Regions from separate parts of the Mycobacterium sp. IDUB_28 genome, predicted to be linked through region 3. Evidence: riboswitches for the same ligand, from Rfam matches in the RefSeq annotation. Region 3 holds a riboswitch; each other region holds the start of a gene.
The links. Region 3 has a riboswitch for cobalamin ahead of gjpA (outer membrane porin GjpA). Riboswitches for the same ligand answer to the same signal wherever they lie in the genome.
Positions count from the first base shown of each region.

Region 1: it holds a riboswitch for cobalamin, as region 3 does, so the genes downstream of both, ACZYZ9_RS13770 (PPE domain-containing protein) here and gjpA (outer membrane porin GjpA) in region 3, are expected to answer to the same signal.
Region 2: it holds a riboswitch for cobalamin, as region 3 does, so the genes downstream of both, metE (5-methyltetrahydropteroyltriglutamate--homocysteine S-methyltransferase) here and gjpA (outer membrane porin GjpA) in region 3, are expected to answer to the same signal.

Region 1 covers NZ_JBVAXK010000005.1:456,086-459,359, forward strand. The annotation lists gene ACZYZ9_RS13765 (cobyric acid synthase) at 1-1,260, opposite strand, end outside; cobalamin riboswitch at 1,347-1,564, shown strand; gene ACZYZ9_RS13770 (PPE domain-containing protein) at 1,686-3,274, shown strand, end outside.
Region 2 covers NZ_JBVAXK010000005.1:450,124-453,397, reverse strand. The annotation lists gene metE (5-methyltetrahydropteroyltriglutamate--homocysteine S-methyltransferase) at 1-1,908, opposite strand, end outside; cobalamin riboswitch at 1,967-2,160, opposite strand; gene ACZYZ9_RS13750 (NAD(P)H-binding protein) at 2,226-2,867, opposite strand; gene ACZYZ9_RS13745 (TetR/AcrR family transcriptional regulator) at 2,909-3,274, opposite strand, start outside.
Region 3 covers NZ_JBVAXK010000001.1:456,522-459,795, reverse strand. The annotation lists gene ACZYZ9_RS02135 (ABC transporter ATP-binding protein) at 1-872, shown strand, start outside; gene gjpA (outer membrane porin GjpA) at 948-2,174, opposite strand; cobalamin riboswitch at 2,320-2,502, opposite strand; gene mrf (ribosome hibernation factor-recruiting GTPase MRF) at 2,631-3,274, opposite strand, start outside.

The sequences.
Region 1 (3,274 bases), on a different contig from region 3:
GTGCCACATGGTGCCGAACACGGCAGCGGCGCGCGCACCGCCGGGAAACGGGTCTGCGGCGCCGACCTCCACCCGGCCGTGGTGAATCTCGTACCCGGACGCCGGCACCCCCAGCCCCTCACCGCGCGGCAGCCGCAGCACCTTCTGGGCGTCGAACGTCGTCGTCACGTCGAGCAGACCAAGGCCGGGGACCTCGGCAGGTCCAGCCCCTTCGACGCCATGCGGGTCCCGGATCACCCGGCCCAGCATCTGGAACCCGCCGCAGATCCCCAGCAGTGGCTTACCCGCCGCGACGTGCAGCCGCACCGCGCGGTCCAAGTCCCGCGAGCGCAACCAGGCCAGGTCGGCGATCGTCGCGCGGGTACCCGGCAGCACGATGAGGTCCGCATCGCCCAGCGCCCGGGGGTCTGCGGCGAACACGACGTCCACTTCGGGTTCCAGCCCCAAAGCGTCGATGTCGGTGAAGTTGCTGATCCGGGGAAGCCGCACCACGACCACCCGGCGGGCCGGCCCGGCTGCGCGCCGGCCCGTCAGATCGAGCGCGTCCTCCGAGTCCAGCCACAGGTCGGGATGCCACGGCAGGGTGCCGTACGCCCGTCGCCCGGTGAGCCGTTCCAGGTCACGCAGACCCGGCGCGAGCAGGTCGAGGTCACCGCGGAACTTGTTGACCACGAACCCCGCGATCAACGCCTGGTCCTCGGCGGACAGCAGCGCGACGGTGCCCAGAAACGCTGCGAACACCCCGCCGCGGTCGATGTCACCGACCACCACAGTCGGCAGTCCCGCGTGCCGGGCCAGTCCCATGTTGACGTAATCGCCTGCGCGCAAGTTGATTTCGGCCGGACTGCCGGCCCCTTCGGCGACAATGACGTCGTAGCGGCCGGCGAGGTCGTCGAAGGCGCGGTGTGCCGCCGCGGCGAGCGTCCGGCGTCCTTGGAACCAATCCGTCGAGTCCAACTCCCCCCACGGTCTGCCCATCAACACCACGTGGCTGCGGTGGTCGCTGCCCGGCTTGAGCAGCACCGGGTTCATGGCGGGCTCAGGCACGACTCGAGCCGCGAGTGCCTGCACCCATTGCGCGCGCCCGATCTCTGCTCCCGCGCCGTCCGCACCAACACAGACCATCGAGTTGTTGGACATGTTCTGCGCTTTGAAGGGCGCCACCCGCACTCCGCGCCGCACCAGGGCGCGGCACAGTCCGGCGGCGACGGTGCTCTTGCCGGCGTCGCTCGTCGTACCCGCCACCAGCAGCCCAGACATCAGCACGAGCATGCCAGTCCTTCGCGACGACTGGCCTCAAGGGCGGGGTGTCAAGTATTCTGATGCCCGCAGCTGGTTTGCTGGTGGCAACGTGAGGAGTCGCCGGCATCGAGCGGCGAACGCTCCTTCAGGTTCGTCGCAAGAGGGAACCCGGTGGAAATCCGGGACTGTCCCGCAGCGGTATGCAGGAACGAACGCCGTCATAAGCACTGGCCCATAGCCCGGGCCGGGAAGCGACGGCCAGTAGGTGCACCGAAGGTGCGTGCCTGTGAGTCCGAAGACCTGCCAGCTGTGCCGGACGCGTCGTGTCCGGCGCACGTCGCCTCGTGGACTGGGCGGACGGCCTTTGCTGGAATGTCATCGTTCCAGCGGCTGGGCGTTCTGGGAGTGGCGACGGGCATCCCGTCGTGTCAAAGGAACGTTCGATGACCGCCCCGATCTGGTTGGCTTCGCCGCCGGAACTGCATTCAGCGCTGTTGAGCAGCGGGCCCGGACCGGGCCCATTAGAGGCGTCCGCGGCGGAGTGGACCGCACTCAGCGTGACCTACACCGAAGCGGCCGACGAGTTGTCCGCGCTGCTGGCCGATGTGACGGCGGGCGCTTGGGCCGGCCCGACGGCGGCCGGCTATGTGGCCGCCCATGCGCCGTATCTGGCGTGGCTGACGCAGGCCGGCGCCGACAGCGCAGCGAAGGCGGCCCAACAGCACGCCACCGCCGTCGCTTACACGAGCGCGCTCGCGGCGATGCCGACCCTGGTGGAACTGGCCGCCAATCACGCCACGCACGCGGTGTTGACGGTCACCAACTTCTTTGGCATCAACACCATTCCGATCGCACTCAATGAGGCCGACTACGCACGCATGTGGATCCAAGCCGCAACCGTGATGGGCACCTACGAGGCGTTGTCCACGGCGGCGGTGACCGCCACCCCGCAAACCGGTCCGGCTCCGGAGATCCTGCGAGCCGAGGCGCAGCGGGCCGCCACAGCAGCGGAATCCAGCACTCCATTCGAGCAGTTCCAGCAGTGGTTGTGGCAGACCTACACCACTTTCTACAACGACGTCATCCAGCCGTTCATCGACGCGATCGCCAATCTCCCGTACTTCCAGGCGATGTTCGGCGGTTTCGACCCCTACCTGGTCATCCTCGGCAATCCGCTCACCTACTTCAGTCCGCTGAACATCGCGTTCGCCCTCGGCTACCCGATGGACCTCGCGACCTATGTGGCACTGCTGTCCCAGATGTTCTCGTTCGTCGCGCTCGACCTCACCGCGGCGTTCGCGTCCGGCAATCCGGCGACCATCGGTTTCACCATCTTGTTCGTCACCGTCGAGATCATCGGCACCGTGGTCACCGACACCATCGCCCTGCTGAAGACGACGTTGGAGAGCACTCTGGTCCTGACGCTGGCCGTCGTGCCGCTGCTGACCGCTCCGCTGGTGCCGCTGGCGGCCGGAGCGGTACTGGCGCCGCTGGGTGTCAAAGGTTTGCTGGCATTGGCCGCGGCGGCGCCGCCTCCGCTGCCCGGCGCGACTCCCCCACCGCCGGTGGCGGCGTTGGTCCCCAGCGTCCCGTCTTCCACGCCAGGCCCGACGCCGACTGCCGTGGAAGCGGTGACGCCGTCGCCTGCCCCCGCACCGGTGACGCCACCGACTGCCGCGCCCCCGTCGGTCACCGGTTCGGGCATCGGTCTGGGTATGCCGGACTACGGCTACCTGGTGGGGGGTTTGAGCTTGGCGGCCAAACGGGGGTCGGCCAGCGCAGCGCGGAGGAAGGCATCGGAGCCCGACGATGCCGCTGTCGCGGCGCCGGCGCCCGCACCCGAGGAGCCCACCGGTGCGCCAAAACGCCGTCGCACCAGAGCTTCTGTGGTGGGCCGCGGTCGGGAATACGCGGATCTGGATCCGACGGAGAACGTGGCCGTCGACGACCGGTTGGCCTTGGTCAGTGCGTCGGGCAGAAACGCGGGCACACTGGGATTCGCCGGTGTCGCACCCGAGCGCGGAGCCAGGCC
Region 2 (3,274 bases), on a different contig from region 3:
CAGCAGTTCCCGCAACGCCGGCTCGTCGACCTGGATCACCGCGATCCCGGCCGACTGCAGATCCACCGTCTCGTCCCGGATCGCCAGGGCGACCTGGTTGGCGGTGTCGGCCAGCGGCTGATCGTCGCGGACGAATGACCACGCCAGGATGGTCACCGGACCGGTCAGCATACCCTTCACCGGCTGTTCGGTCAGCGACTGCGCATAGGTGATCCACTCGACCGTCATCGGGTGCGGCCGGGACACATCGCCGAACAGGATCGGCGGGCGGACACAGCGGCTGCCGTAGGACTGCACCCAGCCGTTGTCGGTGGCGAAGAAGCCGTCGAGCTGTTCGGCGAAGTACTGCACCATGTCGTTGCGTTCCGGCTCGCCGTGCACCAACACGTCCAGCCCGAGTTGCTCCTGCAGTTTGATGACGTCGGCGATCTCGGCTTTCATCCGACGCTCGTACTCCGTCTGGTCGATCTCGCCGGATCGCAGCGCGGCCCGTGCGACGCGGATCGCCGAGGTCTGCGGGTAAGAACCGATCGTCGTGGTGGGCAACACAGGCAGCTGCAGCCGCGCCTCCTGACTGGCCCGCCGCTCAGCCGGGTCACCGCGATGCGTGCCGGACGCCACGATGTCATTGATGCGGGCGCGGACGCGATCGTTGTGCAAGCGCGGATCCTGCTTGCGCGAGGCCACCGCCGCATTGGATGCCTCGATCTCATCGGCGACCGCCTCGCGTCCCTCGCGCAGTGCACGCGCGAGAACGACGACCTCTTGCACCTTCTCGGCGCCGAACGCCAGCCAACTGCGCAGTGCATCGTCCAGGCCGGTTTCGGGTTCCAGCGAATACGGGACGTGCAAGGTTGAGCACGACGTCGACACCGCCACCGTGGCCGCCGAGCCCAGCAGACTCGCCAGCTTGCTCAGCGCGGACTGCAAGTCCGTGCGCCAGATGTTGCGGCCGTCCACCACGCCGGCCACCAGCGTCTTGTCGGCCAGTTCTGGAACGGCCGCGATCCCCGTGTCAGCGCCGTAGACCAGGTCGACACCGATGGCCTCGACGGGTGTGCGGGCCAGCCCTGCCAGCGACGCGCCCGGGTTGCCGAAGTAGGTGGCGACGTAGATCGACGGCCGGTGGGCCACTCCACCCAGAGCGTTGTAGACCGCCTCCGCGAGTGCCGGAGCGTCGGGGGAGATGTCAGTGACCAGGGCGGGCTCGTCGAACTGGACCCACAGGGCGCCGCTGTCGGCGATCAGCGCCAGCAGTTCGGTGTAGATCGGCACCAGTTCCTGCAATCGTTCGATGGGAGCCGTAGCGCCGTCTACGGCCTTGCTGAGCAGCAGGAACGTGACCGGACCGATGATGACGGGACGCGCGGGGACGCCCAGCTCGTGGGCTTCCTCCAGCTCGGCGAGCACCTTGTCGGGGTGCAGCCCGAACCGGGTGGACGGGCCTATCTCAGGGACCAGATAGTGGTAGTTGGTGTCGAACCACTTGGTCATTTCCAGCGGCGATATCTCGTCGTTGCCGCGCGCCGCCGCGAAGTAGCGGTCCAGCTCGTCAGAAACCCCACCGACGCGGGCCGGCAGCGCGCCGAGCAGGACCGCGGTGTCGAGCATCTGGTCGTAGTAGGAGAACGTGTTCACCGGCACCGAGTCCAGGCCGGCGGCGGCCAGCTGAGTCCAGGTGTCGCGGCGCAGCGACGCGGCGACCGACTCCAGGTCGGATCGGCTGGTGCGGCCGGCCCAGTAGCCCTCGGTTGCGCGCTTGAGTTCGCGGCGCGGGCCGATGCGGGGGGAGCCGGTGATGGTGGCGGTGAATTTCGGAGAAGTTGGTGCGGTCACGAGCTGGTCCTTCGGATTCGACGGTGTGGACACCGCCCGCGGACGCGCAACCGATCGCGCTACGGCATGCATCAACCGCAACGGCCCCGGCCAAACGCCCATTCCACGAGGCGATGTGCCGCCGAACGCGGCGCGTCCGGCACAGCTGGCAGGTCTTCGGACTCACAGGCGCGCACCGGGTGGTGCTCCTACTGGCCGTCGCTTCCCAGTCCGTTCACGGGACCAGTGCTTGTCAAAGACGGCGGTCGTTCCTGCATACCGCTGCGGGACAGTTCCGGATTCTCACCGGATTCCCTCTCGCGAGCCATCAAGGCCTCGCTTGATGCCGGCGCCACAGGTGCGACGACGGCAGACCAGCTGCGTCGCCAAGGCTACTCTGTGCGCGATCTTCAGGTCGCCAGCGCTTCGGCGATCGGGACGTCGCCGTTGTTGAACTCGACGGTCCGGCCGATTGTCGAGTCGTCGGCGAGGACGGCGGCGGCGACGGCTGCCACGTCGGCCCGCGCTACCGATCCTTTGGCTTCGCCTATCGCGATGCGCCCGGTTCCCGGGTCTTCGGTGAGTCGGCCCGGTCCCAGCACGGTCCAGTCCAGGTCGGTGGCGCGCAGGTGTTCGTCCGCGGCCGCTTTGGCCTCGGCGTAGGCGAAGAACGAGTCATCCTCAGGCACACCGTGGTTCGCCCCGGCGCCGAAGTAGGACACCATGACGAACCGGCTGACGCCGGCCTGCGCTGCCGCGTCGATCACCCGGATCGCGGCATCGCGGTCCACGGCATAGGTGCGCGCCGCGTCGCCGCCACCGGCCCCGGCGGCGAAGACGACGGCGTCGTGACCCGCCAGCAGGCCGGCAATGTCGTCGGTGCCGAGCTCCTCGATGTCGGCCGTGGTCGGTTCGGCACCGGTGTCCGCAACGTCGCTGGTGTGGCCGGGATTGCGGACGATCGAGGTCACCTGGTCGCCACGCTCGGTCAGGATTCGGGCCAGCTGCAATGCGACCTTGCCGTGGCCGCCGATGATGATGATGTTCGCCATGACGTCGACGTTACGCGTGGCACCCGAAACGGATGACTGGTCTACTTGCCGCGCACCGCGACGCCGCGCAACACGGTGTCCCGCGCCAGGATGAGCGACGTGCGGGTGCCCACCTCGCGCAGGATGTTCTCCGGTATCCACTGCATGCCGATGACGCAGCGCGCCAACATGGTGGCCGACGGCGCCTCGAGGCGGATCTCTGCAGACCGGATGCCTTCGGAGAGCAGCGATTTCATCTGACGCAACCGGGTCGTGTAGGACCAACCCGGGTTGACCGCGTCGCGGGGCGGAGACTGACGCATCCACGCGAGTTGAATCCTGAACTCATCGGAGAACTGGTCCAGAGCGTTGACATTGACCCAGCTCAGCGCGTCCAGCTTTTCGATGGTCGTCGCCTCCGCACGCAA
Region 3 (3,274 bases):
ACGCCGACGCGATCGTTCGAGTGCGCGAGTTGCTGGCCGTGCCACCGCTGCCGGAGCCCGACCGAGCGGCGACGCCCGCCGGTGCGGACATCGAATTGCGTGGTGTGCGATTCGGGTACCACCACCGCGATTCGAGCCACGAGGTCATAAGCGGCGTCGACGCCACCATCCCGAGCGGCAGTCTTACCGCGATCGTCGGCCCGTCCGGCGCCGGGAAGACGACGTTGCTCAGACTGATTGCCCGCTTCTTCGACGTCGACGACGGCAGCATCCGCATCGGCGGCTACGACGTACGCGAACTCGGCACCAGCGCAGTCGCACACCTGACCGCGCAAGTATTCGACGACGCTTACCTTTTCGACGGCACCATCGCTGACAACCTGCGGATGACCGATCCTGATGCCGCAGAAGCCGAGCTGTCCCACGTTGCCGGCATCGCCCGGCTCGACGAAGTCATCAACCGGCTGCCCAACGGGTGGAACACACGCGTTGGCGAAGGGGGGTCGGCGCTCTCGGGCGGGGAAAGGCAGCGTGTCGCGATTGCCCGCGCGTTGCTCAAGAATGCGCCGGTCGTGCTCCTGGACGAAGCTACGGCCGCGCTCGATGCCGTCAACGAGGCCGCCGTGGCCGCAGCCATCCGCGAACTAGCTCACGAGCGCACGGTTATCGTTGTCGCACATCGACTTTCGACGGTGATAGACGCCGACCAGATTCTTGTCCTCGATGACGGTCGGATCAGCGCACGCGGACGTCACGAGCAGCTGGTCGCAAACCAGGGGACCTATACCAGGTTCTGGGAAGAGCGGTTGCGTGCCCGAGGCTGGCAACTTCGGCGCGATCAGCCGACCCCTGCTGCGTCCGGGTCGGCATAGCCTGCCCCAGCGGAAGATGCCGCGCCGTGTGGGCACCATTTCTACCGCTGAGGCAGGTGTTCGCCGAGAGTTTGCCTACATCTCGACTGGCAGGGGAGGCGGCTCCAAGCCGCCGCCGAATATCTGTCCGACGATGCTGAACAGATTCGCCGTCGCCGCGATCGGACCGACCGGGAGCGCGGGAATCGGCAGGATGCCTTGGAACTCGTCTTCAGTGAAAGTGAGCTCGACTCCGATCGAGTTCAACAGCGAACCGCCGACGCCGTTATAGATCGGTCCGGCGGCACCGTACACAACCTGCCCCGGACTGAAGAGGCCACCGAAACCAAGGCTCAAGCCGGTGACTTGTTCGGTGCCCCCGGTGGGACCGCTGATGAACTGGTTGACTAGCGGCGCAAGGGGATCCAGGTTCAACGTGGCCCCGTTGAAGAAACCGTCAACGACGTTGGCCGGTGTGTTCAACAGGCCGGTGAGCGCCCCCGTCACATTGCCGCCGGTGATATCGGCGAGGACGCCGCCGGCGCTGTTGAGCAGCGCGACGCCGGGGCTTGCGAATGGACCCACGGCACCCATGAGCAGGCCGCTCAAGGGTGAAGCTGCGAAGTTCAGGACTTCAGTGAGCACTACTCCCACCGGCCCGTCGGGGAGGAAACTCTCGATCAGCCCGGTATAGATTTCGTTGTGCGCGTTGGGCACGTACGTCACCGGGTCGGAGATCGTCTGGGTGATACCGCCAAGCGTGTGCTGGGTGACCGCGAGTGCGAGGTCTCTGGGGGCACCGACCAGGGGTATCGCCTGTGCAGCAGCCTGCAGCTTGGCAAAGAAGCCCGCGGGGTTGGTGACGAGGTGGTTGATGCCACCGGTGAACGTGTTCAGGCCGACCCGCGAGGCTCCGAACACCGTCTCGGCGTTCTGCGCCGTCGTCGCGACGACCTGCTCCCACCGGGTGATCGGGTCGACGGCAGTCGCGGCCGCGGGTGCATGGGATGAGCCCAGTGCGCCGAGCAGGTTCTGCTGCGCGTTGGCGACCTCGGCACTTGTGTAGGCCCCGACGCTGGAATTCATCGAGCTGACGAACTCGGTATGAAACGCCAGCGCGTGTGAGTTGACCGACTGGAACTGCCGGCCGAAGTTCTCGAACAACGACGAGATCGCGATGGAGATCTCGTCCTCAGCTGCGGCCGCGATTCCCGTGGTGGGTCCCGAAACCGTCGCGGCGGCATCGGCGAGCGCTCGGCGGATACCCGACAGATTTTGTGCTGCGCTCTGCATCAGATCCGCACTTGCGGTCACAAACGACATGCTTGCTCTCCCTTATTCGTTCGCCAGTACGGTGACCGCCGGTCGGAAAAATTTGCACAGGCGTCGTACGGCCAACCGCACAGGAGGTGGCAAAGGACGCGCAGCATCTGAGGTGGCGGCTTTCTCCGGGGTGCTCCGCCCCGGGTTAGCAGGATGCGATGACACGAGTCTCCTGGCTCTCGGATCGCCGCTCGCCTCGCCTTCCAGCCAAATGGCCGTGGCATGTGAGGGTCGCTCCCCGATGACAGTGGCGGCACCGCGCCGGATTCGCACCGGCTTCCTGCGTCGTCATCGCCGTACGGGCGACATTGTTACACGCCGGGGACCCCCAACGGAACAGGCAGGCCCGCCCCGGCTGCCACGGCGGTGACCTCGTCGGAGCGATGGCATCGCAGCGGCACGGTGTGAGTCCGTCCGTCGCGATTACCGCGCCACCCCTAATTGCCCTCGTTGCAACTAGTTCGCTCGATGGTCGGCGTTCTGAATGGCGGCCATATCGTCGAAAGAATCGGCGGTTTCGGTGAGGTCTTCGCTCCAATCGCCGAACGGATCTGGATAGCGGTCCCAGTCAGCGGGGGAGCAGAGTTCGTCGTCGGTGAGCAGAGCACGGCCGAGACCATCGAGGATTTCGCCGGAGTCCGCGCTGTAGACCAGGATCGTCATTGCCGTGTGCCGGTCGCCGTGCAGGGGGTCCCACCTCAACTGGGCGAGGGCACGGCGTTCGTCGTCGACGCCGGCCAACTCCGCGTCGGTCATGGCAGTGAGCCACTTGTCTGCTGAACCGACCCGCCATCCACCTCCCGCCGATTCCAGCCACATCGCCTGCTGGTCCTGACCGGCTAGCCACAAGCGACCTCGAGTTCGGATCACTCCCTCCAGCAACAGCTCCATGCGGTCGTACAGACGCTGGGGGTGAAACGGACGCTGGGCGCTGAACTCGACAAGTTGGACGGTGCCGGTGGGCTCGAGGGGAGGTTGCCCGGATAGCAACGGGCCGTGCGGATCATCGTCTCGCCCCCGGCGCGCACGACTGTCAAGGCCGGCGAGCACCTGCTCAATTCTGTTCGCTCCGTAGCCGATCCGTGCGCGGGGCGCCAAGC